Regions from separate parts of the Bacillus sp. EB V-12 genome, predicted to be linked through region 2. Evidence: a T-box and tRNA genes for the amino acid it is inferred to sense, from the RefSeq annotation. Region 2 holds a T-box; the other holds one or more tRNA genes.

Region 1 (12,539 bases), on a different contig from region 2:
ACAGCCCGTTATAATCCCTGGGAAAGCATATGGCAATACAATTTGATACATCGTTTGCCACTTCGTAGCACCTAATCCGTAAGAACCCTCTAATAAAACACTTGGTACTGATCGAATTGCTTCTTGACTCGCCACAACGACTGTTGGTAAAACGAGTAGACTCATCGTCAATGCTGCTGCAACTATACTCTCTCCTAAATGAAGAGCATATACAAAAATAGTTAAACCAAGCAATCCAAATACAACGGATGGTACTCCTGCTAACGTTTGATTATTAATCTCTATTATTTTTTTAAATAGAGATTCCTTCGCATATTGCTCTAAATAAAGTGCTGTTCCAACTCCAAATATAAAAGAAACAGGTATAACAATACTCATAAATAATATTGTCCCTGACAAAGCTGCAGCAATACCAGCTTCTTTCGGATTACGTGAAGCGAAATTTGTAAAGAAATCTATTGAAAGATAACTTATACCTTTTTCAACAATTTGAAACAGTAACAAAAACAAAATTACGATTGAAAATAAAATTGCTATATAAAATAACAATTTGTAAATTCGATCTTTTAAAAAGCGTGATGCCATATTTTTTTGTATTTTTTTATGATTTAACATTCGCATATTATGTCATCCTCCTAAAACGGCGCATAATTGCCTGCGAAATGATATTCATAATAAAGGTAAACAAAAATAACGTTGCGCCTACAGCATACATGCTGTAATACGTAATCGTTCCATGCGGAGCATCACCTAAACTTACTTGCACAATATAGGCTGTTAACGTTTGAATAGAATGTGTCGGATCAAGCGATACATTTGGTGTGGATCCTGCTGCAATTACAACGATCATCGTTTCACCAATTGCACGAGAAGCTGCTAATATAATTGCTGCCATAATCCCTGTAAAAGCGGACGGAAACACCACTTGTTTTACCATTTCAAACCGCGTCGCTCCGAGTGCTAATGAAGCTTCTTTCGTCCCTTTCGCCACAGCTCTCATCGCGTCTTCAGATAGAGATGCAATTGTAGGCATCATCATAAATCCGATAACGATTCCTGGACTAATCGCATTAAAAAACTGTAAATCTGGTATAATCCTTTGTAAAAGCGGTGTAACAACTGTTAATGCAAAAAAACCATATACAATTGTCGGGATACCTGCTAATAGCTCTAACATCGGCTTTAATATTTTCCGTGCACTATTTGAAGCATATTCGCTTAAAAATACGGCACACGCTAAACCGATAGGAATTGCTACAAACATAGCAATTGCTGTTACAAGGAACGTTCCACATATAAGTGGTAATATACCGAATTTAGGGTCTTCAAAAAATGGTAACCATTCTTTCTCCGTCAAAAAGGAGTATAATGATATTTTTTGAAAAAACATGATTGTTTCATTAGAGAGCGTAAAAACAATGCCAAGTGTCGTCACAATAGAAACGCTAGCAATTATTTTTAGTAATAAAGGCACTATTCGATTGATTCGCTGCGTTTTTTTTCTTTGTTTTGTATTTCTTTCAATCAAATGTTGTACAGAAAATGTAATTTGACTTTTGTCATTATGAGCCAAAGATGAAAACCCCTTTCCACCCTGACATTACCTTTTTATTTCTGTTAACATACGCAGCTGTTCATTGTATTTTTCTTTTCTTAATTTTACATACCCGACCTCTTCAGCGAGGTTACCAACATGCTGAATCATAAACTCAACATAGTTTGCTACATTCATTTTATTTCGGATAGATGCATTATTCACATAAGTAAGTAGTGGCCTAGATAACGGCTTATACTTACCTGATTGAATGGTCTCTTTCGTCGGAAATACACCATTTACTTTTATTGCTTTCACCTTATCTCGATTAGCCATATAATAAGCATATCCTACAAAAGCAATGGCATGTTTATCATTCATTACCCCTTGCATAATAACTTGATCATCTTCAGACAAAGAGACTTTTTTTACAATGCGATGATTTTGTAAGATGACATTTTGAAAATAATCATACGTACCAGAGTCTACGCCTGGTGCATAAAACTTCACTTGTTCACGTGGCCATGTTGAATGAATTTGTGACCATCGCTTCTCTCTTCCATCTTCACTCCAAAGTAGTCGTAACTCGTCTACTGACATATCGTCTACCCATGTATTATGGCGATTCACAACAATCGTAAGACCGTCGTTAGCAACCTCAAAAGGTGTGAACTGAATAGAGTTTTTCTTCATTTCATTTTTCTCGACTTGTTTCATTACTCTCGAAGCATTATTTATATCTACTTCTCCTTTACTGAAACGATTAAATCCTCCCCCAGTTCCAGAAATACTGATGGAAATTTTCACGTCTGGATGCACCTTTGTATATTCCTCCGCTACTGCTTCTATAATAGGAAAAACCGTTGAGGATCCATCAACTCTCACTTCTCCCGTATCATTTAAAGCAAATGCAGTAGACATTTCAAAACAGAGGAACCATATTGATAATACGAAAACTTTAATCGGTGTACGCATCCATTTCACGTGTTCTTCCTCCTAGAAGTAACCGAAAATAACAGGATTACAGATATAAGAATACTGCTAAACTATTAATTCGGTTTTAATTGTTTGTAAAAGTTTTGTAAAGTTCCACATAAATCAACATACGGTACAATTTTAATTCAGTAGTAGCTATTCATTTCCTCTGATGATTTCCCTATAAAATATTTATCCCCTATCCTACCATATACAAGTATCATTTATACGGCCGCGTTTTTTTCAATGTTGTATACTTGTCCACATTTATTACACGATATGCATAAACCATAAAAAAAAGCACACTATCTTTTCAGATAGTGTGCTTTTTTACAACTTTTTTATTCATCATCTTGCTCTTTATTTTTATTGTCTTTATCATCTTTTGGAGCTTCACCATTTACTTCTTTGTTTTTCAAATCAAAGTAAGCGTCCATAATTTCACGACCAATATATCCATTAATACCAGTCTTATCATCATGTACCCACGGAACGACAACAGAGAATGCTACTTCTGGATCTTCAAGTGGCGCATAACCTACTAATGTTAAGTTATATGTTTCCACACGTTCACCGTTTGCCTTTCTACCAATCTCTTTATCTCCGCCATACACAGTTTGCGCGGTACCTGTCTTCCCTGCCGCTTTATATTTTGCACCTGTAAAGTATTTTGTAGCTGTACCACCTGAATCATTATAAACTTGTCTAAATCCTTCTTGAACACGTTTAATTTGCGATTCTGGCATATCAACACGATTTAATACTTTCGGTTCCATAGATTGAACAACTTTCCCAACTTCATCCGGTTTCACTGCCGGTTGACGAATTTCTTTTACAACTTGTGGTTGCATACGATATCCGCCATTGGCAATCGTCGAAATATATTGCGCTAATTGAAGTGGTGTATACGTATCATACTGTCCAATTGATAAATCTAGTAAGAAACCTGGTTGACTACTTATACCCATCTGACCAGCAGATTCATTCGGTAAATCAATTCCTGTTTTTACACCAAGTCCAAACTGTCCGAAATAATAACGCATCGTATCAAATGCTTTTTGAGGTATATCTAACGTACCACCTCTCACATACTGAACACCGGCGATATTCATCGCTGTTTTAAACATATAAACGTTAGAAGACATTTTTAAAGCTGTTAGGTCATTAATGTATCCCATCGTTTTCCAAGACGACTTCGTAGGTGTACCTTTTAATTTAATTGGTTCATCCAATTGTACTGCCCCTGGTTGAATCGCACCAGTTTGATATCCAGTAAGTACTGTTGCACCTTTTACAGTTGATCCCATCGGATAAGAACTTGTCATGGTACCTAATGCAAAGTCATTTACTTTCGTTTGGCCATCTTCGTTAACTAATTGTTTCCCCGCCATAGATAAAACTTCACCATTTTTTGGGTTCATCATTACAACGAATGCGCGATCTAAAAGAGGTTCGCTTCCTTTAAACCTCATTAAATTCTTCGCAAGAATATCTTCCACGCGCTTTTGTAATTCCATATCAATTGTTAAGTTCAAGTCATTACCGCTTTGTCCTTTTGATACATTAATCGTTTCTAAAATATTACCGTTTTTATCTGTAACATTTCTAACTTCTGCTTTCGTACCGTGCAGACTATCTTCATACTGTTGTTCAAGATAACTTTTCCCTACTCGGTCATTTCGGTTATAATCACGAACAAGATAGTAATCTAGTCTTTCTCTCGGTAAACCTTCGTCAGAAGTTGTTACACCACCAAGTACACTTCGGAACAAATCACCATCATATGCATATTTTCGTTCCCAATCAACACTTGTATCTACTCCCGGTAATTGCGCTAAATTTTCACTAATAATCGCATATTCTTCATCTGTTGCATTTTTCTTAAGAACTTGAGGTGTCATTGCATATCCGCCATCCATCTTACTCTTAATCGCTAGTATTTCTAGATCTTTTGCGGATAATTGATTAATCTCTTCTTCTGTTACACGACTTCGCTGGCGCTCGTCTAATTCTTTATCATCAATTTTTTTATCTTTAAACTCTTGACGATCTTTATTCGTAATTTTTTCTTTAGCTTCCTCTTTATGCATAGCAAGCCAATAATCTTTTTTATCGCGATCCGTTAATTTATCTGTCGGTACTTCAATCAAATCTGCTAGCTTTTTCGCTGTTTCTAAGCGATCTTCTGCAGTTGATCCTTTCATTTTTGTAAATGTAATAGTACGAATGGCTGCATTATCTACTACAGGTCGCCCATAACGGTCAAATATTTTCCCACGCGGTACAGGATTACTTATCGTTGAGTTTTCTTTCTTCTCCACTTCATTCTTATATTCTTCACCGCGAACAATTTGTACATATCCGAGCCTTACAATAACAGCGGAGAACATTAAAAACACGCAGAAAAACAGCACGTTTAACCGAAAAGGAACGTGGGTCTTTTTCTTATTTTGCTTCTGCTTCTTGCTCATACAAACCCCCTCTACCAACAGCTATGTAATGTGAAAGGGACACCTTCATACAGGTGTCCTCACTGCTGTCTTACATCTTTTTCTATTCTAGCATAAAACAAACGAGAAGTTAACCTTCTGGTTCAGTTTGGTTTTGCGCGTTCCCTTGCGTTACAACACTTGCTTTACTCGCATTTCCCTCATCATATTTGACATTTTTAACTGCAAAATAAATAAGAAAATGTCCAGCACCTAAAATACATAATAAGTAAGGTAAACTTTTTTCAGGTGGAAAGAATAGTACAGCACATAAAAAACTTAAAATGGAACAGATTCTTCCGGCGTTTAACCACAGCTCCCGAACAACGACATATTCCACACGCCATTCTCTCGCATTTTTCGCTCTACCAATTACGTCATATGTCATTGATCCGTACGGAACAAGTAAAATAGGATATGCAATTGCAATACATGCCGCATAAATAAGTAATTTCGTGTATGTAACATTGAAAATAACTAAAAAGACGACAGCATATAAAATAATGCCTCCAAGTAAAATTGCTTTTTTTCGCCACTCCTTCTTTAACATACGAGCAACTAAGTAATAACATACAAAGGATACAGCAGAGTTCACTAAACTGTATTTCCCTAATGCAAACTCACTATTAGTTGCTAAATAAACATATACTGAAATGACAAAAATAAATGTTCCTTCTCTCAATCCTTGGAAAAAATGAGCTCGTGTAATCTTTCCCCAATTTTTATCAATCCGTCGTTCTTTCAATACTTGCACGATTTCATAACGCCCTTCACATTCTCTTTTAGATAAAAAGAAGCTTAAGACGACAGCAATTGCAAATAGAACTAATGAAAGAAAGAATATAACAGTATAGCCACTCCATTTCTCCATACGTGAAATTGTGTATCCTGCTGCTATTGGTCCAATCATTCCAGAGAAGGATGTAAGAAGTCCAAGAAACCCATTAAAGAAATCTCTTGTTTCTGGTTCTGTAATTTCAAATGTCAATAAGTTAAAAGCCAACCAGTAAAAACCGTATCCTACTCCTAAAAGAGCCCCCATTAATAAAATATACTGAGAAGCACTTTTCCCTGCTACTAAGACAACAATAAAAAAAATTGCGAGCGTCCCTACTCCTATTCGTAATAAAATCGAGCGATCGATACGTTTCGCTAATTTTCCCCCTACAAGAAATGTGAGAGGCTGTAATACCACGCTGGCTAAATTATACAAGCCAAGATTCACATAATTTTGTGTTTGTTTCCATAAATAAATATTTACAAACGTATTCGATAAAGAAATTGCGAGCGTGTATAAACCTCCTATAAGGAGTAATAACACTAAATCCCGATTCACTTCAACGTCACCAATTATATGTTTCCATTTCATACACAACTCTCCTTTACTTCATGTTCTAGTCTTCCAAAGACAAGCCCAATTATGTAAAAGGAAAGCATAGAAAAAAGCTAGGAGCTCTCCCCTAGCTTTTTCTATATTTATTACGATTATTTTGCTTCTTGGTAACGTTTTTCAGCAGCGTTCCAATCTACAACGTTCCAGAATGCGCCGATGTAGTCTGGACGACGGTTTTGGTAGTTTAAGTAGTAAGCATGCTCCCAAACATCTAAACCGATAACTGGAGTTTTACCTTCAGTTAAAGGAGAATCTTGGTTTGGAGTGCTTGTTACTTCTAACTCACCATTGTTTACTACTAACCAAGCCCAACCAGAACCGAAGCGAGTTGCGCCAGCTTTTGCGAATTCTTCTTTGAATGCATCGAAGCTACCGAATTTTGCTTCAATTGCAGTTGCAAGTTCACCTACAGGTTGTCCTCCGCCGTTTGGAGATAGGATTGTCCAGAAGAATGTATGGTTAGCATGTCCGCCACCATTGTTACGTACTGCTGTACGGATTGCTTCTGGTACTTCGTTTAAGTTTGCAACTAATTCTTCTACGCTTTTGTCAGCTAATTCTGCATGACCTTCTAAAGCAACGTTTAAGTTTGTAATGTACGTGTTGTGATGTTTTGTATGATGGATGTTCATTGTTTCTTTGTCAAAGTGAGGCTCTAAAGCATCATACGCATAAGGTAAATTTGGTAATTCGTGTTTTGCCATTGTTATATTCCTCCCAGTTTATGTATTGCCACTTAAGTGACATACAACTTCATTCTACCCTAATTGCCATAGGGTGCAAACAAATAAATCACATTGTCTTGCTATCATTAAAGTAGCAAAATTCCCACTTCTTTTCAATTAAAATGCTCATATATTCCGTAAAAAAAGCTTCCTTCTACAAGGAAGCTTCCTGCTAACATAATAAACATGCGAAATGGATATGGACCCTGTAGGACTCGAACCTACGACCGGACGGTTATGAGCCGTCTGCTCTAACCAGCTGAGCTAAGGGTCCACAATTATGTATGTAACAACATATCAAATAAAGGAATTCCTATCGGATATGCTCTTTAAGAAATGTAAGATAAATTTACCATATAGAAAAGAAAAGTGTCAATTGTATTTTTCTTATTTAAAAGAAGAAAGTTAATAAAAGAAATTTAGTTATCTCCACTATATGTAAATATAATATATCTTGAGATTCTCTAGATTCCTACGTTACAATGATTTTATACATACATAAAGGAAGTGAATCTATGTCCATATTTACCCAATTCATAAAAAGCATATACTCGCCTAAAGATATGGCGCTATTCCGTTTTCAAAAAATCGGTAAAACCATTTTGTATATTATGCTACTTTGCTTAATTACTACTATTCCAAGAACTTTTTTGTACGGTAGTTTTATCCAGGATGGTGTTGGCATGGTAAATCAAGTCATCGATAAAGATTTACCTGATTTTAAAATCGAAAATGGCGAACTAAAAGCCGATATTGATCAACCTATTGAAAAAGAAGAAGGAAATACACTTTTCGTATTTGATCCAAATTCAACAGACCTAGAAAAATATCAAAATAAAACAGGTTTATTTGTTTTAAAAGATAAAGTAGTCTCTATGGGAAATGGTCAAACACAAACGTATTCTTATAACGATTTGTTAGGTGCATCTCTTGAGAAAAAAGATCTACAAGAATTCATTTCTTTATTCGATAATATTTATCCAATTTTATTATTTGTTATTGGATTCTTAGTGTACCTATTCCAATTATTCATAACTTTTGTAGGCGTGACTTTACTTGCGTTCATCGGTTCTGCTATGAGCGGTCAACGTAAACTATCCTATAAACAAGTTTGGACACTAACTGCATACAGCTACACAATTCCAACAATCTTCTTTATGATTATGGATGCATGCAAGATTGTCGTACCTGGATCAACATTCATCTATATCGCAGTTGTTTTAATTGTTCTGTACTTAACAATTAAAGAAGTTCCAAAACCGAAAGAAAAATAAGAACGAAAAAAAATGCCTAAATAGGCATTTTTTTTTTGGACAAGCATATATTCCTAGCAAAGGAGTGAAGAATATGAAGAGATTAGGTATATTCCTATTCGTGCTTGTTCTCGGTTATATATTTTATTACGATATAAAAATCGGTACTTTACCGATGTTAAGTTCATATAAAAAAACAACTGCTGCTCAAACAATTAAAAAAGAAAACACAGACAGTCAACAAAATAAAGCGAACAAAACAGAAAAAGAAACGGATGTATCTTATAAAACAATTGAAGTAAAAACTGGTGAGACAGTTCTTTCTATTACAGAACAAATTAACAAGAAAAAAATTCCTTCCATAGAAAAAGTCATTGACGACTTTAAACAATTAAACAAAAGTACCTCTGCTACAAAAATACAAATTGGAAAGTCTTATAAATTCCCGTTATATCAATAAGCTATCACTTAATCCTTGTCAATTACATAAAGGCGCTGATACAATAGTAAAAGTGAAACCGAGTACTTCGGTTTCTATAGCCCTATATCACGTATACTATCATTGATATGAGGGACTAAATAAGAAACTTCTTTTATAAGGAGAGCGATCTATTCGTGAATGAAATGACTCATCGTACAAAAACACGTCCAGTTAAAGTCGGTAATTTAACAATCGGCGGTAATAATGAATTAATTATACAAAGTATGACAACAACAAAAACACATGATGTTGAAGCAACAGTTGCTGAAATCAAGCGTTTAGAAGAAGCCGGCTGTCAAGTCGTCCGCGTTGCCGTTCCAGATGAACGCGCAGCAGATGCTATTGCTGATATAAAAAAACAAATCAACATTCCACTTGTTGCTGATATTCATTTTGATTATCGCCTTGCTTTAAAAGCAATTGAAGGTGGCATCGATAAAGTACGTATCAATCCAGGTAATATTGGTCGTCGCCATAAAGTAGAAGCTGTTGTAAATGCAGCAAAAGAGCGCGGTATTCCAATCCGTATCGGTGTAAACGCTGGTTCATTAGAGCGACACATTTTAGAAAAGTACGGGTACCCAACTGCAGATGGTATGGTTGAGAGCGCGCTACATCATATTAAAATTTTAGAGGACTTAGATTTCCACGATATTATCGTATCTATGAAAGCCTCTGATGTTAACTTAGCAATCGAAGCATACGAGAAAGCTGCTCGTGCTTTTGATTATCCATTACATTTAGGTATTACAGAATCTGGAACATTGTTTGCCGGAACTGTAAAAAGTGCTGCTGGTCTTGGAGCAATCTTAAATAAAGGCATCGGAAATACACTACGTATTTCATTAAGTGCTGATCCAGTTGAAGAGGTAAAAGTTGCTCGCGAATTATTAAAATCATTCGGTCTTGCGTCTAATGCAGCAACACTTATCTCTTGTCCAACTTGTGGTCGTATTGAAATCGATTTAATTAGCATTGCTAACGAAGTGGAAGAATACATCTCTACACTTCAAGTACCAATTAAAGTTGCAGTACTTGGTTGCGCTGTAAATGGCCCTGGTGAAGCTCGTGAAGCTGATATCGGTATTGCCGGTGCACGTGGAGAGGGATTATTATTCCGTAAAGGGCAAGTCGTTCGTAAAGTGCCAGAAGAAATAATGGTAGAAGAACTGAAAAAAGAAATCGACGTAATTGCTGCTGAAATGGCTGCTGAACGAGAAAAAGAAAAAGAAAAAGAAAAAGAGACACAAGAACAATAAAAAGAAGGTTGCCACAATATTTGTGAGCAACCTTCTTTTCTACGTAAAAAAGCTCGTCAGTTATATAACCGACGAGCTTTTACTTTGCACATTTTGGACAACGACCATATATTTCAAACTTATGACCCGTTACTTCATAACCGGTAAAATCTTTATTCATAAAATCCATTGGGCAGGAAGTAATCTCTTTCGTTCCCCCACAATCCAAACAAATAAAATGATGATGATGTTCCATAATAGAACAAGTAAAACGAAAATGTTTTTCACCATTTAATTCCGTTTGTTCTAAAACACCAATCTCAGCAAAAACTGTTAAGTTACGATAAATCGTATCAAAACTAAGCCCTGGATAATCGTCCTTCATATGCTCTAAAACGTCTTTCGCAGTTAAATAACGATTATGTGCTGCAAATAATCTGAGCATCTCTTCTCTTTTTCCAGTATGTTTGTATCCTTTTTCTTTCATTAGGCGTAAAGCTTCTGTTAGATTCATACCTATCCCTACTTTATGCAGTTTTTTTCTTCTTCCATAAAATCGCACCGATTAAAATAAGAACTGCTATCATAACAATTGTACCACCTGGCGCTAGATCAAGTTGATACGAAGCAAACATTCCACCAATTACTGCAATTTCACCAAATAAAATGGAAAAGAAAATTGTTTGTTTAAATCCTTTAGCAATACGAATACTTGCTGCAACTGGTAACGTCATTAATGATGATACCAGAAGAACCCCCACTACACGCATTGATACTGCAATGACAAGAGCAACTAATATAATGAAAATAAAGTGAATCCATTTCGCTCTTAAACCAGTTGATACTGCGTATTCCTCATCAAATGATAATAGAAACAGCTCTTTATATAATAAAATAATTGTCGCAACAACAACAATTGCTACAATCCCAATAATAATTAAATCTGTACTTGTTACAGCACTGACACTACCAAATAAATAACTAAATAAGTCTGTGTTAAATCCATTTGCAAGTGAAATGAAAATAACTCCAACCCCCATCCCTGCCGAAAGGATAATTGGAATTGCTAATTCTTGATAGTGCTTATATACAGTTCGTAACTTTTCGATTAGTAGCGCTCCACCAATCGAGAAAATCATCCCCATATATAAGGGGTTTAAAAATCCACCTGTAAAAATGGTTTTTTCAAGTAATAAACTTGCTGCAATACCCGATAACGTCACGTGACTTAATGCATCCGCAATAAGAGATAAACGACGAATAACAACAAACACACCAATTAGCGGTGCAACAAGTCCAATTAAAATACCAGCGTATAAAGAATTACGTAAAAAGTCATATTGTAAAAAATCTTGTATCATTATATCCTCCCGTGATGCTCATGTTCGTGTTCTAAACGATGAACATGATGTCCATATAAGACGGACATTTCTGCATCTTCTAACTCTCGGAACTTCTCTACATTTCCATGGAAATGTAGATGTTGGTTTAGGCATGCAACATGTGTTACTTTTTCAGTAACAGCTCCCATATCATGAGTAACAAGAATTAATGTGATCCCGAGCCTTTTGTTTAAATCCTCTAATATTTCGTAAAAACTTTCCACATTTTTCACATCGATTCCAACAGTAGGCTCGTCCAAAATAAGCAATTCAGGATCACTAACGAGCGCACGAGCAATAAATACACGCTGTTGCTGTCCACCAGAAAGCTCTCCAATGTTACGACCTTGAAACTCACTCATCCCTACATCAGCAATTGCTTTTTCTACCTTTTTCTTATCCTCTTTTGTGAAAAAGCGAAAAAGCCCTTTTTTCGAAACAAGTCCCATTGACACAACTTCAGAAACAGTTGCTGGAAAACCAGAATTGAAACTATTTGCCTTTTGGGATACATAACCAACTTTGTTCCATTCCTTAAACTTCTTACTATCAACGCCAAACACGCGAATGCTTCCTTCTTTTGGCTTTAAAACACCTAATAAACACTTAAGTAAAGTTGATTTACCTGAACCATTCGGTCCCACTAAACCTAAAAAAGCTCCCTTCGGAACTTGCAAATTAATATTTTCTAACACATTCCGATCTTCATATCGGAATGTTAAACCTTCAATTTCTAATATATTATTCATAGCATCTCACCTATTTTAATTCAGAATGATTCCGATTTATATCTATTTGAATTATAGTACAGCTTATTATAGTTGTAAACCAATCTGCCTAAAATATATCTATTTTTTCAAGAAACCTTACTATTATAACAAAAAGCAGAGAAAAATTCTCTGCTTCCGAAAAATATTCCTATAAACTTTTTAGTGAATAGCCGATTTAAACTTACCACCATTTGTCTCTTGCGTGCTCATAATCGTAACAAATGCATTTTCATCAATTTCATGCACAATTGATTTTAACTTCGTCACTTCTAGACGCGTTACAACTGCATAAATAACTT
Region 2 (12,539 bases):
CAAAATAAGTATACAGAAGCAATAATAGCTTTTGTTATTTGTATACTATTGTTTGGGCTACTGTATTATTATCTTAAAAGAAACAAAAGAAAGAGAAAAGCAGATTGTGACGATTTAGACTGTACGGATTGTTTTGATTGTGATTGTACTTGTTAAATTTTTCTTCCAAATAAAAAGCTAGTGTATTATTAAAAATACACTAGCTTTTTTGCTTTGAAATTTTAAGAAAAGTGTAGGAATACGGCTATTATATAGAGAACTTTAGTTTTGTATATAAAAGGAGGCGTTAGATGTTGGAAACGTATAATTGGAACAATAAACTAACATATTTAAAAAACACGAGAGATTTATATTACAACGACGATTATGTAAGCTTTTTAGTAAATACAGTTTGGAAGATTACTAAGCCTGTACATATCGTTGATTACGGTTGTGGATATGGTTATTTAGGATTAGTATTAATGCCATTACTCCCAGAAGGTTCAAAGTATACAGGTATTGATAGTGGAGAAACATTATTAGCTGAAGCCAGAGAGTTGTTTCGTTTACTTCCGTATGATTCAGAATTTCTTGAAGGAGATGCTACAGAAATTGAACTGAACGATAAATACGATATAGCAATCTGTCATGCTTTCTTATTACATATGACTACTCCAGAAACAATGCTAGAAAAAATGATACATTCAGTTAAAAAGGGTGGAAAAATAATCTGTTTTGAACCACATTGGATTTCTAATATGGCTTCTTATTTACTAGATGGGGAGAAACAATCGGAATTTATTCAGCTAGGTGTTTTGCAGAAATTATTTGAAAGTGATACGCAAAGAAATGGTAAAGATGGCAATATAGGCATGAAAATACCGATATATTTAAGTGAATTAGGTGTGAAAAATATTGAATGTAGAGTAAGCGATAAAGTGAACTTTTTAGATTCAAATATGCATCACAATGATAAAAACGATTTGTATCAATCATTAAAAGAAGAGGGGATTGCAGGTGATCCGGGTGATAAGCAACAATTTGTAGAACGTTTAATAGCCAGAGGATTAACATATGATAATGCGCTAGCTCAATATGAAGCTGAACTACGATTTTTTAACATATTTCATGTGTATTCTTCTTTTGTATACGCTCCCAATATGAAAATTACATTTGGTGACATAGTTTGTTAAAAGGTATGATGTATAAGGATTGTCGTTTAATGTCGATAAGTCGATATTCGACATATAATCGCTGATAAATGTTAAGAATCGGTCGATATAATTTGAAAATCGCCGATAAAATGAAAGAATCGCTGATATATTTGAATTATGGCCGATATAATTTTATGTACTAATTTCAGCTTCTACAAGATAAAAACCGCATGTTACGTTATTCCATATAATTAAACAAAATACGGAGAAAAACAATCGTTTTTACTATATTTTGTTATAAATTTGAATAATATTAATTAATACCATCCATTTTAAGAGATTTTAGTTGAATACATACTATATGGTGTGTAAAATCTAAGCAAGTAGCAGTTTAAATATAAATTCGAGGTGAATGCATGCTAGATTTTAAGCAATTAGAAACTTGTTTAAAAGACAAGAGATTTGTAGATGGATTACAGGAAATAAATAATGAAATTGCATATATAAAAGAAACGAATACTTTATCCTATGTGAAGAATTGGCTTGCCAATATTCCTTCGCATAAGGAGTTCGATATATTAATTCGCCTTACTGATGAAGGGCTTATGCACCAATACAGTTCATTCCTCATTCGTTACGCTTATAAAAAATTCCCAAATATGAGAACGCTCTCTTTATATTGTGATGAGTTAATTGATGAGCGGAAAATTCTTGAAGCAGAGCAGTTGTTAAAATCTTCTTTAGAAGAGTTAAGTAAAGAAGAAATAGATGCAGATTTTTTAGCGAAAACATATTTTACGTTAGTACGATGTCTTTTAGAAATGAAACGAAACGAAGAAGCGTTAATGTATATGCAAAAAGCAGAGGAGTACAGTGCGCGCGCAGTGTTTGATAAATGGGGCTACGTTTATATGCATACAGGTGAATGGGAGAAAGCGGAAGAACAATTTATTGCTGGCATGCAGCATGAAGATTGTGAAGAGTTATCTACCTATTTATTATCACAATTGTATGCGAATAAAGGAGAACAAAAACGCGCGATACAGTTAATCGATGATGCGATTGTAAAATTCCCACAAGTACCATATTTTCATTTTGAGAAGATAAAGTATTTATTAGATTTAGAGCAATATGAAGAGATGTTAGCGGTAATAGATAATATAAATACTCAGCTGCCATATCATGCCTATAATACTTACTTTGTACATTTACGTGCAGAAGCGCTGTACAAAATGAATAAATTTGCAGATTTACAAAAACTATTAAAAGAAGAAAAGAGTTTAAAAGAATCTTTATATCATAATTTAGAAAAAAATCCGGATGGAAAAAAGGTTCACTTGCCGATAGTTCCTATTGTACAAAAGGATAATTATTGTGTTCCGACAAGCTTAGAGATGATGTTGCGTATATGGGGAGAGAAACGTACACAAGATGAAATAGCAGAGTTTATTTTTGATATGACAGGATCGAAGTTTTCAGATACTGTTTCTTATTTAGAAGAATTAGGTTATGAATATCGTTATTTTAAAGGGAATGAAGAGAATTATAAGAGACTGATTGACGAAGGAATTCCTGTTTTATTAAGTATAGATATTGAGCATGCTTCACACGTACAAGTTCTATCTGGATATGATGATACATTGCAAGCTTTCTATGTTCAAGATCCAAACTTTATAGAACCAGTTCTTGTGGAATATAGTAAATTACAAGAAAAATATCGTTATACAGGCTGTTTAGCAATCACGTTTGTTCCGAAAGAAAAGAAGGAGCAACTAGCGTTTCTAAGTGAGGAAGAAAATCGTTACTTTAAATCTATTTTTTCTCTTACGGATCATTTAGATGAACATGACAAAGAGGGAATTAGTAACTTAGTACAATTTTTAAAAGAAACGAGTGATAATCCAAATACGTGGTTATATACGATAAAGCACTTAGATGTTGAAGTAGATAAAGAATTTATTTTATATTGTATCGATAAGTTAATGGAAAAGTTTCCGAACTCGGACTTTGTTAAATTGCATGGTGCACAGTGTTTTATTCGTCTTCAGGAAGTAGAGAAAGCGGAGCAAATGCTGACAAGCGTTGAGAAGAAAAATAATCGTGCTTTATATCATTTAATAAACGGAAGATATGCGTTTGAACAGGAAAGTTATCTAGAAGCGATTTCAAGCTTTCGTTTATCGTTACAATTAGACGCAGATCAGCCTATTGCTTGGAGTTTTCTCGCTTTATCCTATATGTATATTGATCAATCTGAAAAAGCATTGCAATACTCTCAAGTTGCGTTAGAGCGTAGTCCTGAAAGGTTCACTTTAACAAATCACGGTTTAATATTAATAGATTTAGAAAGATATGAAGAAGCATATGAAATCTTTAATGACTTGTTAAAAGAGTACAAATATGAAGCGCATGTATGGTATGAACGAGCGAGATGTGCACATCAACTAGGGAAATTATATTTAGCAATAAAAGGGCTTAAAGTAGCAATTCATTTGGATAGTAATGCACCTTACATTTATACGAAACTTTCGGAAATATACGAATCTGATTTGAAGGATGAGGAAAGTGCGAAAGAAATTTTATTAAACGGTATTGAGAATTGTGATGATAAAGCACCTCTTTACGTAAAATTAGGTGATTATCATTTTCAAAATGATAGCTTGGAAGAAGCAGAAGTATTGTATAAGCGTGCTTTAGAAGAAAATGATGAGGATGTTTATTCTCACTTCGGACTTACACAAGTTTATATGGCAAGAGAACAATATAAGGAAGCAAAAGAATATATACTTGGTCTTGAGAAGCAAATTGAAAAGAGCCAAGATTTCCTCATGAATGCAGGAATGGTTTTATGGGATGCTGAAATTGAACTTGGTGGAAATGAAGAAGGGTTTAAAGTAGCACTATCTAAGTTAGAAAAGGGTATAAAGAAAAGTGATTATAATGTAGCAAGTGCGTTAGATGAATATGTGAATCGAATTAAAGGAACGGAATTTGTACAACGAGGTATAGCATTTTTAAGAACGTTACACAAAGAAAGAAATGAAGTAAGTGAGTACGGTTGTTATGCAGGTATTTTATATGAATCTATTGGACAGTACGGCCAAGCGATGAAAAGATATAATAAGGCGATAGAACAAATGGAAACGGCATTACCGTATTACCGAATTGGTGAAACACTTATGGCATTAGGGCAATTGACGGAAGCAAAACAAGCGTATGAAACATGTTTAGAGCTTGATGGGAATTTCGTAGGTGTACATTTACAGCTTGCGGAAATATACGAAAAAGAAGAAAACCGTTCTAAAGAACAAAGTCATATGGTTCAGGCGATGAAAGAAGAGCCGTTGCATATTAATATGGAATATTTAGCACAGCTTTCAGTAGATATGAATCTTCAGGAAGAATTGCTGACTGAACTAGAACAATTAGCGGACGAAGTACCTGAAATATGGCGTTTAGATGCGATTGCATATGTGTACGGAGCGATGAATGAAATAGATAAAGAACAAGCACAGGTTGAATACGCACTACAATTAGATGGTGAGCATATAGAAGTTCTATATCATTATGCAAAAGTATTAGTGAAAAAAAGAAATGTAAAAGCAATTGAAGTTGCAATGAAAGTAATACAAAAAGATTTTGATAATGAACGTATATTTGATGTTTATGTAAAAGCAGTAGAGCAACATAAAAAATTGTCTAACATACGAGATTTTCTTCATACGTTAAAGGTGAAAAAAGCAGAAAGGAGTACAGCATTCATGTATGCTGCAGCTGCGGTTACGGAAATATGGATTGAACGCCAGCTGCATGAACAGCCAAAACGATCTATCATTACGAGAGCTTTTTATCGTATGAAAAATCGTGCGAAAGAAATTTCAATGGTTACTATGATAATTGATTTATATGAAATCTCTTTAAAGTTAAATCCGAAAAATAGTATGGCAGCACAGCGATTTGCGCTATTTTATGAGAATGTAGAGATGGATAAAGAAGCAATAGAGATTCTGCACACGTCACTAGAAAATAAATGGGATTATGACGTAGCGAAGCAACTTGTAAATCTTTTCGTTGAGTGCGAGGAAGAAGATATGTTAAGAGATGCTTTGGAATTAACGAAACAAATGGTTCGAGAACTACCAGATGATTATGATACTCTTCTTCTGCAAGCACAAGTATTCTTTAAAGCAGGGGAAGAAAGAAAAGCAGAAAAGATTATCTTACAATTAACAGAGCAAACACCGTTTGTAAGTAGAGCATTTCTTGCTTTAGGAGAAATATATCAAAGTCAAGAAAGGTTTGAAGAGGCAATTCATGTATTAGAAAATGCTTCTATACATCATCCAAATGAAACAGCAATTCTTCTTTCTTTAGCATCTTCATATCATGGTGCCGGCCAAACGATACAGGCAGAAAAAATAACAAATGAAGTATTAATAATTGACGCGAGTGATTTGTTAGCAAGATATGATCGTGCTTGTTATTTAGCGCAGTTAAATAGAAATGAAGAGGCGAAGGAAGAGCTTGAATTTGTCCTTCGTGAGGATGAATCGGGATTCTTTGCTGAACTTATTGAGGATGATGAAAATTTAGCAGCATTGCGAGAATTTGAAAAGTAATTGTATAAGAATAGGGAAAAAAGATAAGGATATATTTTGAATTAGTTGACAATTAGTTGCTAAATGGCATAAAATAACTTTTAACAAAGTATACAAATCTGAAGACGAGAAAGAGTAAAATAGTGAGCTGTTCTCCAGAGAGCCGGTATATTGCTGAAAGCCGGTGTGCAGACGTTATTTGAAAATCATCTCCGAGGAGCCGAGGCTGAAAGTAAGTAAGCCCGGACGGATGTCTACCGTTACAAAGAACACGTATGATAGTACGTTGCTAAGTGCTATTAGTGAAAATGCTAATAGAATTAGGGTGGTATCGCGGGTAAACCCGTCCCTACTTTATAGGGACGGGTTTTTTGTGTGCTTTAAAATATTCAAAGGAGTGATTGTATATGGAAAAAGTAGATGTAAAAGAATCAGCTGTAGGAAGAGAAATGCGAATTCGCAAACAGTGGAACGAACAAAATATTTTCGAACAATCAATTCAGAATCGAGAAAGCGCACAGTCTTTCGTATTTTATGAAGGACCACCAACGGCGAACGGACTACCGCATGTAGGTCATGCACTTGGACGAACAATTAAAGATTTAGTAGCAAGATATAAAACGATGGCTGGTTATAAAGTGTTAAGAAAAGCGGGATGGGATACACATGGTTTACCTGTAGAATTAGGCGTTGAGAAGCAACTTGGTATTTCTGGTAAACATGAGATCGAAGAATATGGTATTGAACCATTTATTCAAAAGTGTAAAGAGAGTGTTTTCACATATGAGAAGCAGTGGCGTGAATTCACTGAAAGTATTGGTTATTGGGTAGATATGGATGATCCATATGTAACTTTAAAGAATCCATATATCGAAAGTGTATGGCATATTTTGGGGACAATCCATGAAAAAGGATTGTTATATAAAGGACATAGAGTTTCACCATACTGCCCAAGCTGCCAAACCTCATTGAGCTCACATGAGGTTGCACAAGGGTATAAAACAGTAAAAGATTTAAGTGCAACTGTGAAGTTTAAAGTGAAAGATAGTGAAAATGAGTATTTCTTAGGTTGGACCACAACACCTTGGACACTTCCAGCAAACGTTGCGCTTGCTGTCCATCCAAATATGGAATACGTTAAAGCAAAACAAGAAAGTCATGTATACATTGTTGCGAAAGAACGTGTACAAGAAGTATTAAAAGAGAACTATGAAGTATTATCTGTTCATAAAGGCGAAGAATTATTAAACACATCTTATACAGCGCCATTTCCGATGAAAGAAGTTACAAATGGTTACCGCGTTATTGCAGCAGATTTTGTAACGGGAGATAGTGGTACAGGACTTGTTCATATTGCTCCAGCATATGGAGAGGACGATTATAGAGTTGTTCAAAGTGAAGGATTGTCATTCTTGCACGTTGTAGATGAAAAAGGTGAGTATACAGAGGCAGTACCATTTTTGAAAGGGAAATTTGTAAAAGATTGTGACGTGGATATCGTTCGTTATTTAGCGAAGGAAGGTTTACTGTATCATAAAGAAAAATATGAACATAGCTATCCGCATTGCTGGCGTTGTGATTCACCACTACTTTATTATGCAGGAGAAAGTTGGTTAATCCGAACAACTGCAATTAAAGATACATTTTTACAAAATAATGATTCTGTTACTTGGTATCCGGATCATATGAAACATGGGCGCTTTGGTAAGTTTTTAGAAAATATGGTGGACTGGAATATTAGCCGAAATAGATATTGGGGAACGCCATTAAACGTGTGGGAATGTGAAAGTTGTGATCATCAGTTCGCACCGAAAAGCATTGCCGAATTAAGAAAGCATAGTACGAAAGAAACACCGGAAGATTTGGAATTGCATAAGCCGTATGTAGATGAAGTGCAAGTCTGCTGCGAGAAATGCGGAGGAACAATGAATCGTACACCAGAAGTAATTGATGTTTGGTTTGATAGTGGTTCTATGCCATTTGCACAATATCATTACCCATTTGAAAATAAAGAGTTATTTGAAGAGCAGTTTCCAGCGGATGTTATTGCAGAAGGAATTGATCAAACACGCGGCTGGTTTTATAGTTTATTAGCAGTCTCAGCACTATATACAGGAAAAGTACCGTATAAACGAGTGTTATCATTAGGGCATGTCTTAGATGAAGAAGGACAGAAAATGTCTAAAAGTAAAGGGAATGCACTAGACCCAGTTGATTTAGTAGATAAGTTTGGTGCAGATGCGCTAAGATGGGCTTTACTTGTTGATAGTGCCCCGTGGAATGCGAAGCGTTTTTCTGAAAGAACAGTACTGGAAGCGAAATCTAAATTTGTAGATACATTAGTCAATGTGTATAGCTTCTACGTTTTATATGCAAATTTAGATGAATATAATCCGAAAGAAACGTATGATGTAAGGCTTACAAAATTAGACGAATGGGTATTATCAAGATTGCATAGTACAACGAAAAAAGTAAGAACTGCACTTGATGATTATCAATTTACGAATGCAGCTCGTGAAATTGCAGCACTTGTAGATGAAGTGAGTAACTGGTATGTAAGACGCTCACGTAATCGTTTCTGGGAATCTGGTATGAACGCTGAGAAAGCAGCTGCGTATGAGACACTTCATGAAGTGCTTGTAACAATTAGTAAATTAATTGCACCATTTACACCGTTTGTCGCGGAAGACATTCATCTAAATTTAGAAGGAGGCAGCGTTCATTTAGCTGATTATCCAGTTGTAAATGAATCACTACTTCAACCGAAATTAGAAGCGGAAATGGATGCTGTTTTACAAGTTGTTGAACTTGGAAGAAGTAACCGTAATCAGCATTCTTTAAAAGTAAAACAGCCGCTAGCAGAACTTGTATTACTTGAGCATAACGAGAATGATATGGATTGGGAATCTTATCGTGATATCGTTATGGATGAGTTAAATGTAAAAGCATTCCATGTTGAACTCGATGAAACAAAATACACATCATATCAATTGAAGCTTAATTTTAAAACAGCGGGGCCGAAATTCGGTAAAAATGTGAATGCAGTGAATGGTTGGCTAAAACAATTATCACAAGAAGAAGTACAAAACTTTGTATCAACAGGAAGAGCAGTTTACGAAGCAACGCCAGGAGAAGAAGTAGTTGTAACTGCTGAAGATGTGTTAGTTGAGAAAGTTGCAAAATCAGGATTCTCTAATACGACTAACGGACAATATACGGTTATGTTAGATACGAATGTAACGGAAGAATTGTTGCAAGAAGGAGTAGCGCGTGAATTCATTCGTGCGGTTCAAGAATATCGTAAACAGTTGAATTTACCAGTTAATTTACGAGTGGATGTTATTCTTGATACAGAAGTAGAGCTACAGCGAACGTTAACGAACCATAAAGATTTATTGGAAGAAAACTTACTCGTTAAACAATTTACATTTGGTCACTTAACGAACGAAGACGATGAACTTTCTTTAGGTGAAACGAAAGTTCGAATTAAATTAAGCGCGGCTCATTAAAGGAGAAGGAAGTTGGAATGATTCCAACTTCCTTTTTGTATGATGGAAATTTATCCGGCTAATTTCCTCATAATCCATTCGATAGGACCTCTAGAAAATTTCTTTCTCCATAACACACTAATTAAAATGCTGAAAATGAAAAATGCAGTAGCAAATAATAAAACGAATAGTAGTGATTGATTTTCCATTCTATTTAATAGAATTAATGTCCCAATACCGATAAATACATGACTGACATAATGAGTTAATGTTAATTGTCCTGTTTGTACAATGGAAGTGACAAACCAATTATTTCTATATTTTTCAGCAATATAGAGGCAAATGATTAATATAGCAATAGAGGATCCTGTAGCAGATAAAATATATAATACATTTGGTAAGATGGGTCCTGTATTAAATAAAAATGTGGCGGCCTCTCTGCCGATGTATGGAATAAAAAAGTGTGTAAGTCCTTTTGATAAAAGTTCTGTCAATATTGTGATTGTAATACCGAGTAAGAGTAATCTTTTTTTTATTTTTTTATTATGAAGATCTAACCTGCCAATTAACATACCGATTAAGAAGAACGAGAACCAAGGGAAAATAGGGTGATAGCCATTAAAGAATAAGTTGCGAAGAAAACCCTTTATTGTCCAGAAGTCTACATAATTTATAAATGGAGTTGGACCTACCCAACCCTCGAAAGTATTGAAAGTAAGCTGAAGAGATTGTGCGAACAATAAAATAATGATAGAAAGAAAAAGTAATAGTTTTTTGCGTACTGTCATGAGTAATGCAGCAACGAAAAGGTAAACACCATAGTAGTGTAATATATCCCCAGTCCACTCCATTACATATAGTAGTAATCCTAAAATAAATAAGAAAAGTGATCGTTTCCATATGGTCTTTCGGCTATTAGAAATTTTTATTTGTTCATTGCTAGCAACGGCTGACCTAGTCATTAAAGTTATACCGATGCCAGCAAGTATAACAAACAAAGCAGAGGCTCTACCTTCAAATAGTGACATGAAGGTTATTAAAAAAGGGGGACCATTTCCTTCTGCACCTGTTATCACCATGAAATTAACAAGTAGCATACCAAACATCGCCCAAGCTCTAGCAAAATCTAAGCCGATAATGCGTTTTTTTATATTCACTTCAACCCCTTCTTTCAAAAATGTTATTTACAGCTTCAATCCAAATTTGTTTATAATCTATCTTTGCATCAATCATCATAAAATTTCCGATATTATCAAGCACTAATGCTAACATATGAGCTTTTGAAACTAGATTTTTATTTTCAATTAATTGAAGTTCATTTGCTTTTGTAAGGAGTACTTCAAATCCATGTAAATATTCTGTTTGCACAGTTAGTAATCGATCTTTGTACATCTTGTTTCTTGAAGATAGTAATACATATTCTTGTAGCACTCGGTTAAAATAAGGGTCGTTTCGCTGTTCATCAATTATTTTAAGGCCAATTGCAATACATTTTTCAATAAAATTTGATTTTGTAAACTCTTCTGTATGGAAATACGAAGAGAACTGCATAGCTTTACATAATTCAGTAAAAATACATTCAATTAAAGCATCTTTAGACTTAAAGTAGTAATATATAGATGGTTTTGCGATACCAACCTCCTCACCAATCATTGTATAAGTTGTTTTAACAATACCGTACGTAGCAAAAAGGCGATAACTTGCTTCCATTATTGAAGAGAGTGTTTCTTCACTTTTACTCATATAGATCCTCCTAAAAAAAGGTTATTTAAATCGTATCATTTACAAGTGATTTTTTCAACCTACCGTTAGGTAAAAAATAGCCTGTTTTTTTAAACAGTAATATGAAAAGCTTTAGGGATAAGGAATGGATTTAGAAATTTCTTTCTAAAGTATTGTGTTCACTTTACACATAAATATTGAGAAAATTTCACTTACCCTAAATGGAAAGGTAATAGAAGTGTTCATAGAGAATTACTCGTAGATTCAATTTTTATCCATCCGTTTTGCGGGGAATCATTGCCTAGTGGTAATGGGATAAGGTTGAGCTACTTTATTAGGGGGAGTGGTTCTATGTTTAATAAAAAAATGGTGGCAATGGCAATGACTGTGCCGTTAGTAATGGGGACAATTTCTACGGTTTCGGCATTGGAAAAACAACAGCAAGTAAAGTTAGAAGCTTATTCGCCACAGAAAAAAGCAACTGAATATTTAAAAGAAAATGCTGCGCAGTATGGATTGAAAACAGATCTTTCAGACTTGCAATATATTTCTACAACAGAAACGTCAGTAGCTTCATATGTTAGGTTCCAACAAGTTGTTAATGGTGCACCTGTATTTTCAAAACAAATAACAGTTACGCTTAACGGAGAGGGAAAGGGAGTACTCGCTGTTTCTGATTATCAGCCTGTTACAGGTGTGAAGGAAGTAACGACAAAAATTAGTGAAAAAGATGCAATACAAAAATCAATGGCGTATGTTGGAGAAGCAAGTGAGCAAAATTTATGGGCTCCTACAGATAAAGAGTTCGGATATATTGTTGAAGAAGGAATTGCTCGTCCAGTATATAAAGTTGTAGTCCATTCTAATAATCCATTTGGTGCATGGGAAACATTTATTGATGCAGAAAATGGAAAGTTAATTAAAAAGGTTGATATAAACCGAAAAGCTGAAGGGTCAGGAAAAGTATTTTTACCTAACCCAGTCGTATCTAGCGGTAGTAAAGTAGGCTTAAAAGATAATAACGATGCAGATTCAACAGCTCTAACGAACCAACTGAAAACTGTTACGTTAAAAGGTTTAGATGGAACAGGATTTTTAATTGGAGAATATGTAACGATTTCTTCAAAAGCGAAAACAAAATCTACGAATTTACAATTTAACTATACACGCGCAAATGATAGCTTTGAAGATGTTATGTCGTACTATCATATCGACACATTGCAACGTTACATTCAAAGTCTAGGTTTTAAAAATATTAATAACCGTTCGATAAAAGTGAATGTTAATGGTACAACTGATGATAACTCATTCTATTCTCCATCAACAAAAGCTTTGACTTTCGGTACTGGCGGTGTTGATGATGCAGAAGATGCTGGTATTATCGCACATGAATATGGGCATTCGATTCAAGATAACCAAGTTCCTGGCTTTGGTAGTTCAGCAGAAGGTGGAGCGATGGGAGAAGGATTTGGCGACTTCTTAGGTGCTACATATGAAGATGCAGTATCGACTACTGGATATGGTAAAGCATGTGTTGGAGAATGGGATGCGACAGCTTATTCTAGTTCAGATCCAACATGCTTACGCCGATTAGATAC

The links. A T-box is a leader RNA that pairs with one kind of tRNA and senses whether it is charged. The one in region 2 lies ahead of ileS (isoleucine--tRNA ligase), so its partner is inferred to be a tRNA-Ile.
Region 1: it encodes a tRNA-Ile, which carries the amino acid that the T-box ahead of ileS (isoleucine--tRNA ligase) is inferred to sense. The anticodon was not compared.

Annotation. Positions count from the first base shown of each region.
Region 1 covers NZ_JBUXJL010000001.1:381,083-393,621, reverse strand. The annotation lists gene pstA (phosphate ABC transporter permease PstA) at 1-621, opposite strand, end outside; gene pstC (phosphate ABC transporter permease subunit PstC) at 623-1,573, opposite strand; gene ACZDYH_RS02035 (PstS family phosphate ABC transporter substrate-binding protein) at 1,601-2,518, opposite strand; gene ACZDYH_RS02030 (peptidoglycan D,D-transpeptidase FtsI family protein) at 2,851-4,980, opposite strand; gene ACZDYH_RS02025 (MFS transporter) at 5,090-6,367, opposite strand; gene sodA (superoxide dismutase [Mn]) at 6,484-7,095, opposite strand; tRNA gene ACZDYH_RS02015 (tRNA-Ile) at 7,317-7,390, opposite strand; gene yqgB (protein YqgB) at 7,632-8,390, shown strand; gene yqfZ (protein YqfZ) at 8,464-8,829, shown strand; gene ispG (flavodoxin-dependent (E)-4-hydroxy-3-methylbut-2-enyl-diphosphate synthase) at 8,994-10,109, shown strand; gene ACZDYH_RS01995 (Fur family transcriptional regulator) at 10,189-10,602, opposite strand; gene ACZDYH_RS01990 (metal ABC transporter permease) at 10,616-11,449, opposite strand; gene ACZDYH_RS01985 (metal ABC transporter ATP-binding protein) at 11,449-12,219, opposite strand; gene ACZDYH_RS01980 (YitT family protein) at 12,400-12,539, opposite strand, start outside.
Region 2 covers NZ_JBUXJL010000003.1:360,986-373,524, reverse strand. The annotation lists gene ACZDYH_RS13410 (hypothetical protein) at 1-156, shown strand, start outside; gene ACZDYH_RS13405 (class I SAM-dependent methyltransferase) at 294-1,172, shown strand; gene ACZDYH_RS13400 (bacteriocin-processing peptidase family protein) at 1,550-5,752, shown strand; T-box leader at 5,845-6,085, shown strand; gene ileS (isoleucine--tRNA ligase) at 6,139-9,240, shown strand; gene ACZDYH_RS13390 (DUF418 domain-containing protein) at 9,291-10,376, opposite strand; gene ACZDYH_RS13385 (TetR/AcrR family transcriptional regulator) at 10,378-10,962, opposite strand; gene ACZDYH_RS13380 (M36 family metallopeptidase) at 11,293-12,539, shown strand, end outside.